Regions from separate parts of the Neorhizobium sp. P12A genome, predicted to be linked through region 1. Evidence: predicted binding sites of a transcription regulator. Region 1 holds the regulator's gene; the other holds the start of a gene.
The links. The regulator PhoB, encoded in region 1, activates phosphate uptake and scavenging genes when phosphate is short. The targets are predictions, from matches to a motif close to TGTCATNNANCTGTCAT.

Region 1 (4,209 bases):
AGACCTTGTCCGCCTGCGCCTTCAGCGCGCCGACGACATGCGGATGACTATGACCGACCGAGGTAACGGCAACGCCTGCGCCGAAATCGAGATATCGCTCGCCGGTTTCCGTGATGAGCCAGACGCCTTCGCCTCGCTCAAACCGCAGTGGAGCACGCATATAGGTGTCGTACAGCGGGGTGGCGGTTGCCATGACGCAATTCTCCTCGGTCAAACCATGCTCGGACACGGATTTTCGCACTAAGAACCGGTCCGGAAAAATCAAAAATGCCGCCTCGCGGCGGCGTTGGCACTATTTACTTTTCGCACCGCGATGTCAACAAAACTGAGGATTTAGCAGGTGCGGCAGAGCGACCGTTTCGCGGTGGTATATTTGCAACTTCTTATGTTGCAAAAATGACTCTGCGGAACAGCAAGTTGGGGAAAACGCCGAAATCGATTCGAGATGATTCGAGCGACTCTTGTCACGGAGTCAGCCTCACACTAGGTTAAAACTCAATTACTAGACTGCATGCGGCGGAACTAGTCACCACAATTTAAGAGCGTTTTCAGCTCCAATATACTTGGGGCGATGGTGAGGGATTCTGCCATGAGAAACGCGACAGGCGGAGACAGGTCATGAATTGGACAGACGAGCGCGTTGAGAAGCTGAAGAAACTATGGTCCGAGGGCTTGAGCGCCAGCCAGATTGCCGCTCAGCTCGGCGGAGTGAGCCGAAACGCTGTCATCGGCAAGGTGCATCGCCTGAGCCTGCCGGGCCGCGCAAAAGCGGGCGGCACGGCCACAACGGCACGCGCTCCGAAGCGCAATGCCACTGTTCCGCGCGCGCCCACCTACGCCTCCCGCGTCGCAACCAGGACGGTTACCCGTCAGCAGGGCGCGACCATGCTCAAGGAAGAGATCGAAGTCGACGAGATGGAGGAAATGGAGTTCCGTCCGGCCTCCAACGTCGTCGTTCCGATCTCGCGTCGTCTCGGCCTGACGGAGCTTACCGAACGCACATGCAAGTGGCCGGTCGGCGACCCGCTGAAGGACGATTTCTATTTCTGTGGCTGCGAGTCCCCGGACTCTTCGCCCTACTGCACCTACCATCAGCGCCTCGCCTATCAGCCGGTAAATGACCGCCGGCGCGCGGCCCGCTAAACTCATATCGCCACAAAGAGAAAACGGGCCGCAAGGCCCGTTTTTCGTTTGGCTTTGAGCTGGAGACGGCTCACGCTTCCATGGAGTAGCCGGCACCGCGGACGGTCCGGATGACATCCTGCATGTTGGAGAAGTTCAGCGCCTTGCGCAGGCGACCGACATGAACGTCGACGGTACGCTCGTCGACATAGATATCGTGGCCCCAGACACCGTCCAGAAGCTGCGACCGCGAGAAGACCCTGCCCGGAGAGGACATCAGGAATTCGAGCAGGCGGAACTCCGTCGGTCCCAGGCGAACTTCGCGGCTCTTGCGATGGACGCGGTGCGTCTCGCGGTCGAGCTCGATGTCGCCACAGCGCAGGACCGTCGAGAGCACTTCCGGCCGGGCGCGACGCAGCATCGCCTTGACGCGGGCCATCAGTTCCGGGGTCGAGAACGGCTTGACGACATAGTCGTCCGCGCCGGTCGACAGTCCGCGCACGCGCTCGCTTTCCTCGCCCCTCGCCGTCAGCATGATGATCGGCAGGCGCTCGGTCTCCGGCCGCATGCGCAGCCGGCGGCAGAGCTCGATGCCGGACACGCCGGGGAGCATCCAATCCAGGATCAGAAGATCGGGGGTACGCTCCTGGAGGCGCATTTCAGCCTCGTCACCTCTCAGGATCGTGTCCACTTCGAAGCCTTCAGCCTCGAGATTATAGCGAAGAAGCACGCTCAGTGCTTCTTCGTCTTCTACGACAGCAACTCTAGGAACCATTCGTTTGTGGTCTCCTTCAACGGCGTGGGGTTATTCCGTCACGGCACCGACGGTATTGGCGGTATCATCCTTCGGGCGTTCGCCTTCGACCTGCGCACCGGTTGCCATGTAGTAGATCGTTTCGGCAATGTTGGTGGCGTGGTCGCCGATGCGCTCGATGTTCTTGGCGCAGAAGAGAAGATGCGTGCAGGTGGTGATGTTGCGCGGATCTTCCATCATGTAGGTGAGCATCTCGCGGAAGAGCGAGGTGTACATGGCATCGATTTCCTCGTCGCGTTCGCGGATCGAGACGGCCTTGTCAGGCGAGCGGGTCGTGTAGACGTCAAGCACTTCCTTCAGCTGGACGAGCGCCAGTTCGGAGAGATGCTCGATGCCGCGGGCGAGACGGCGCGGAACGCCCGTGCCCTGCACGGCGAGCACGCGCTTTGCGGTGTTCTTGCCGAGGTCGCCAACACGCTCCAGGTCGGCGGCGATACGGATCGAGCCCATGATTTCGCGCAGGTCGGCAGCCATTGGCTGGCGGCGGGCGATCGTGACGATCGCCTTGTCGTTGATCTCGCGTTCAGCGTGATCAAGGACGACGTCGTCGGAAATGACCTTCTGGGCCAGGGCAGCGTCGCCGTTGACCAGGGCGCGAACGCTGTCGCCGACCATCTGCTCCGACAGGCCGCCCATCTCCGAGATGCGGCGCGACAGGAACTTCAGATCTTCGTCGTAGGCTGAGAGAATGTGTGTCGAAACCATGTTTCTGTCCTCATATTGAAAGGGCGAGCGCACTCAGGGGCATCATCAACCGAAACGGCCCATGATGTAGTCCTGCGTGCGCTGATCGTCGGGATTGGTAAACATCTTGTCTGTGTCGTTCTCCTCGACCAATTGGCCGAGATGGAACATTGCGGTGCGTTGCGAAACGCGGGCTGCCTGTTGCATGGAGTGCGTCACGATGACGATCGTGAAATTCTCCCGTAGTTCATGAATGAGTTCCTCCACCTTGGCCGTCGCAATCGGGTCGAGCGCCGAGCACGGCTCGTCCATCAGAATGACCTCGGGACTGACGGCAACCGCGCGGGCGATGCAGAGGCGCTGCTGCTGGCCGCCGGAAAGGCTCGTGCCCGCCTCCAGGAGCCGATCCTTTACCTCACCCCACAGCCCCGCCCTCTGCAGGCTGGTCTCCACGATGTGGTCGAGATCGGCCTTCGACTTGTGAAGGCCGTGAATGCGCGGCCCATAGGCGACGTTTTCGTAGATCGACTTCGGGAACGGATTGGGCCGCTGGAACACCATGCCGACTCGGGCGCGCAGCTCGACGACATCAATCACCGTATCGTAGATGTCCTGATCGTCAAGCGTGATGCGGCCGGTCACCCGGCAATTCTCGATCGTATCGTTCATGCGGTTGAGGCTGCGCAGGAAGGTGGATTTTCCGCAGCCGGAGGGGCCGATCAGCGCCGTCACGGTGTTTTCGCGGATATTGAGGTTCACATCGAAAAGCGCGCGCTTTTCGCCGTAGAAGACAGAAACGTCCTGGCCGATCATCTTGTAGGGGGGAGTGATCATTTTCTGGCTCAGGGGCTTTCCGGCTGCGGTCTTGACCATGGTGTTCATCTTGTCCGCTCTCCTACCACCGGCGCTCGAAACGACGGCGCAACAGGATGGCTCCGATGTTCATCGCGACGAGAAAGATGAGGAGGACGATGATCGCTCCCGACGTCCGTTCGACAAAGGCGCGCTCGGCCTCGTTGGACCACATGTAGATCTGGACCGGCAGCGAAGTCGACGGATCGAGCGGTGACGTGGGGTAGCTGGTGACGAAGGCAACCATGCCGATGAGGAGCAGCGGTGCCGTCTCGCCCAGCGCATGCGCCAGGCCAAGGATCGTGCCTGTCAGGATGCCCGGCATGGCGAGCGGCAGCACATGATGAAACACCACCTGCATGCGCGAGGCGCCAAGGCCGAGCGCGGCGCTGCGGATCGACGGCGGCACGGCTCTGAGCGCTGCACGCGTGGCAATGATGATCATCGGCAAGGTCATCAGGCTGAGGACGAGCCCTCCGACCAGGGAGGCGGAGCGCGGAAGACCGGCAAAATTGATGAAGACAGAGAGGCCGAGCAGGCCGTAGACGATCGACGGCACGGCGGCGAGATTGTTGATGTTCACCTCGATCAGATCCGTGAACCGGTTCCTCGGCGCGAACTCTTCCAGATAGATCGACGTCGCCACGCCAATCGGCAATGCCAGAACCAGTACTGTCGCCATCAGGTAGAGCGAACCGACGAGTGCAACGCCGAGGCCGGCCGATTCAGGGCGGCTC
Region 2 (4,209 bases), on a different contig from region 1:
GCACCTGAGCGTGTTTGACCAGCACCATGCGGGGTGCCCTGACATGCGGCAGGTTCCTCACGCGGTTGGCATTGGAAATTCGGTCCGTCCCACGAACGCGATCCGGCGGATTGACAACGGGGGCTTTACCCAAAGCCAGGACGCGGTCGGCCGCATCGAGTGCGGCCTGACAGATGTCGGCATCGCCGATGGCGTTGAAGATGACCTGATGCGGCGGAAGCGGTGTTGCCGTGTCGAAGCCTTCGACGACAAGCATAGAGACCGCGAACAGCTTGTCGCTGAGCACGAAGCGCGTCGGGATATTTCCGCCGACGGCCGACACCAGAACGAGCACCTGGCACGGCACACCTTCGCCTCGATAGGGCTGAAAGGTCAGCTCGGCGGGCCGATAGCTTTTCTGCCGATGGTCTTCAGCAGCTTCCCAATCACCGAGATTCTGCAGGAGATGGGCCATGCTGCGATGGACGTCGGGATGATCGGGAGCGAGACGAAGCGCGACTTCGAGTTCGGCGCCCGCCTCGGTGTATTCACCATTTGCGATCAGGGAATTGGCATAGTTGACACGGCCGATGACATTGTCCGGGTGCCGCCTCACTGCTTCAGCATAGGCAAGACGCGCGGCGCTGCGAAAATCGGTCTTCTCGAGAAGATTGCCGAGGTCGTTGAGGGCTCCAAAATGATTGATATCCACGGCAAGGATCGCCAGGTAACCCTGCTTCGCCTCGTCATATCGACCATTGGCCGCCAATAAGGTGGCCTCGCGGAACATCAGGGCTATGTCCGGCCGATCCCCGGTCGTTTCAATATCCGCGGGAAAAGTCTCTGACGTCACGCCACACTCCATCCGGCCGATCGCCACTCATGTCGACCGCCGATTTTTCTTATACTGTCGCCGCTCACAGATCGCCGCGCCGGATGACAAACTGCACCCGCTCTCCTGCGTAGCGGGTTTCGTGGTAGACGATCGGCCGTCCTTCCAGATCGATGTCGACGCTCTCCACGAACAACACCGGCGATGAATCCGACTGTTTCAGATGTTTCACATCCTCCGGCGATGGCATCCTGGCAGTGCAGCGCGTTACGTCGCGTCGGTAATCGGTCACGCCGTAGTGCGCCAAAGCCTTGGTCATCGAGTAATTTTCCCGGTATCTCTCCCCGAAACCCGGAAACCGCTCGGCGGAAAGATAGGTCTCGGCCACGGAAATCGGGATGTCGTCGGCTTCGCCGATCAATGAGATAAAAACGGCGAGGTCGCCTTCGGCCATGTTCAGCGTCTCGGCCGCCTTGCCGTGGGCCGGCCGTTCGTCGACGACGATGAGCGTGTGGGCCGGTTCGCGGCCCTGTGCTGCGACATTGGTGCTAAAGCGCGTCCGCTCGCCGATTTCATAGTCCAGCATCTCCGGAACGACATAGGAGCCGCCGCCCTTCCGCTTGAACAGCAGGCCCCGCTGCACCAGAGCTGCGATCGCTTGGCGCGCCGTATGCCGATTGACGCCGAATTCCTCGGCGAGATCGAACTCCGATGGAAGCCGGCCGTTTCCCTTGAAACGCCCGTCCTTCACCTGTTGTAAGAGAGCCGCCTCGATCTGTTTCCATAGCGGCCCGTCTCGCCCGTCATGCCGCACCTGTTCCGCTGCCATTCCTGCACCCGTCATTCTCTGGTCGACTCGCCGTCATATTATGGCGACCGGACGCCACCCGAAACCATTCAATTTGCCGCTGGTATCTAGCAGGCCATTGTCACGAAGCTGAAACAAAATCTGTCTAGACAGATTTCTGTCAAAGACAATTTTGAGTGAGCTGCGGACAATCGCGACATGGCCGAACTGAGTCTATCCAATCTGACGAAGAACTATGGCCTGACGCCAGTGCTTCGCGACGTCTCGCTCGACATTGCGCATGGCGAATTCCTGACGCTGCTCGGGCCGAGCGGCTGCGGAAAGTCGACGCTTTTGAGGATTATCGCCGGGCTGGACGTCCAGGATGGCGGAAGCCTTTCCATCGGCGGCAGGAACGTCGATGGCCTGCGCCCTCGCGCCCGCGACGTGGCCATGGTCTTCCAGTCCTATGCGCTTTATCCGCACATGACGGTCGCTGCCAACATGGCGTTGCCGCTCAGGATGAGACGCCTTTCGGCTGGGCAACGCCTGCCGCTCATCGGTCGTTTTCTTCCCGGTACAAGTCGGACCGGCGCCGAGATCGATGCTGCCGTTGCCACCACTGCCAATGCGCTCGGCATCGGCCATCTCCTCGGTCGCAAACCCGGGCAACTCTCCGGCGGGCAACGACAGAGAGTGGCGGTCGGGCGTGCGATGGTCCGTGATCCCACTGTCTTCCTGATGGACGAGCCGCTCTCGAATCTGGATGCCAAGCTGCGCGTCCAGATGCGCACTGAAATCAAGGAACTGCATAAACGGCTCGGCGTCACCTTCGTCTACGTCACGCATGACCAGGCAGAAGCCATGACGCTGTCCGACCGTGTGGCTGTCATGCTCGACGGCGAGCTGCTGCAGGTGGGCAAGCCGCAGGACATCTATGCCGATCCGACAGATCGGCGCGTTGCGGAATTCGTCGGCTCGCCGAAGATCAACATGCTGACGGCAGTTGTCCGCGAGCGTGGTCGGGTCGAGGCCGCTGGCATGGCGTTGCCGCTGATAGTCGGCCAGCCAGCGGGAACGGCGCTGACGCTTGGTATCAGGCCCGAAGCGTTCCAGCTCGGCGCTCGCGACGGTAAGGATGCCTTTCGCGGACGCGTCCGCCTTGTCGAACATCTCGGTTCCGACCTCTTCGTGCATCTTGACGCCGAAGGCCTCGAAGAGCCGCTCATCGCACGCCTGCCGGTGGAACAGACATCGGAGGCTGCAATTGGCAGGATGCTTGAAATGACGGTCGCGCCTGACCGCTTGCTGGTCTTCGATAAGACCGGGCGACGCCTCAGGCCGAGCGCAGAGATCGTGACGGTTCGGGGGTATGTCCGATGACGGTCACGGCAGACATTATGGTGAAGGAGCAATCTTCGCCAAACGGCGTCTCCAGCGCTGCGGCGAAAGCTGTGGCGCTCCACGAAATGATGGCGGCCTTGATGCTCGCCGGGCCCGCAACGCTCGCGCTGATCGCGCTCTTCATCCTGCCTGTTCTGTGCGTGTTCGGCATTGCCCTTACCGACTGGCAGTTCGGCGCAACGAGCCTGAATTTTGTCGGATCGGCCAATTTCCGCGCGGTATTCGACGATCCGGATTTTCGTACGTCCATCGCAAACACGTTCGTCTACGTGTTGATCGTTGTGCCTGCGACCGTCATTCTCGGCCTGCTGGTCGCAATTCTGGTCGAGAGCGGCGAGAGTCTGCGGTCCTTCTACAGGGCAGTGCACTTCCTTCCCTACATGGCCATGCTCGCCGCCATAGCGATTTCCTGGGAAGGACTTCTCCATCCGACAATCGGGCTGGTCAATCACGTCTTCGCTGCCCTTGGTCTTCCGACCGCCAACTGGCTGCGCAATGAAAACACCGTGCTCGCGTCGCTCGCCGTCATCGGCATATGGCAGAATCTCGGTTTCGCCATGGTGCTGTTTCTCGCGGGTCTCAAGGCAATCCCTGGGGATCTCTATGACGCAGCGAGCGTCGACGGCGCCGATCTCTGGCTTGATCGGCTAAGAACGGTGACATTGCCCATGCTCGGGCCGACGACAATGTTCGTCGTGATCGTCGTCGCCCTTGATGCCTTCAGGGTCTTCGACACGGTCCAAATCCTTACCCAGGGTGGGCCGAACCACGCGTCGGACGTGTTGCTCTACACGCTCTATCGTGAAGGCTTCAACTATCTGCGCACCGGCTACGGCGCTGCCGTCACCATCGTCTTCCTGGCAATTGTCGTCACGCTGACGCTCGTCCAGGCCCGCATCATGGACAGAAGGGTGCATTATTCATGAGCCCTTCCCGCTCCTATCTCGGCGGCCTCGGCCGGCATGCGGCCCTGTTGCCGACGACCCTTTTTGCGCTGGTTCCCTTCATCTGGATGCTCAGCCTCTCGCTGAAGCCACCGGAAGAAATCTTCGGCTCGCCCTTCGCTCTGCTGCCGCAGCATTGGGATGCCTACGAGAATTACAGCAAGGCGCTCAAGGCTGCGCCATTGGCACGCTTCATGCTGAATGGCGGCCTCGTCTGCTTCGCCATACTCGTCCTGCAAATCCTCCTCTGCGCGCCCTGTGCT

Region 2: the regulator PhoB is predicted to act here: its motif matches at 1,739-1,755, upstream of phnF (phosphonate metabolism transcriptional regulator PhnF).

The regions. Positions count from the first base shown of each region.
Region 1 covers NZ_QOVX01000002.1:464,853-469,061, reverse strand. The annotation lists gene DTW90_RS08345 (aspartate aminotransferase family protein) at 1-193, opposite strand, end outside; gene DTW90_RS08340 (GcrA family cell cycle regulator) at 619-1,143, shown strand; gene phoB (phosphate regulon transcriptional regulator PhoB) at 1,214-1,897, opposite strand; gene phoU (phosphate signaling complex protein PhoU) at 1,928-2,641, opposite strand; gene pstB (phosphate ABC transporter ATP-binding protein PstB) at 2,687-3,502, opposite strand; gene pstA (phosphate ABC transporter permease PstA) at 3,516-4,209, opposite strand, start outside.
Region 2 covers NZ_QOVX01000005.1:251,613-255,821, reverse strand. The annotation lists gene DTW90_RS17480 (tetratricopeptide repeat protein) at 1-832, opposite strand, end outside; gene phnF (phosphonate metabolism transcriptional regulator PhnF) at 897-1,640, opposite strand; gene DTW90_RS17470 (ABC transporter ATP-binding protein) at 1,818-2,981, shown strand; gene DTW90_RS17465 (sugar ABC transporter permease) at 2,978-3,928, shown strand; gene DTW90_RS17460 (carbohydrate ABC transporter permease) at 3,925-4,209, shown strand, end outside.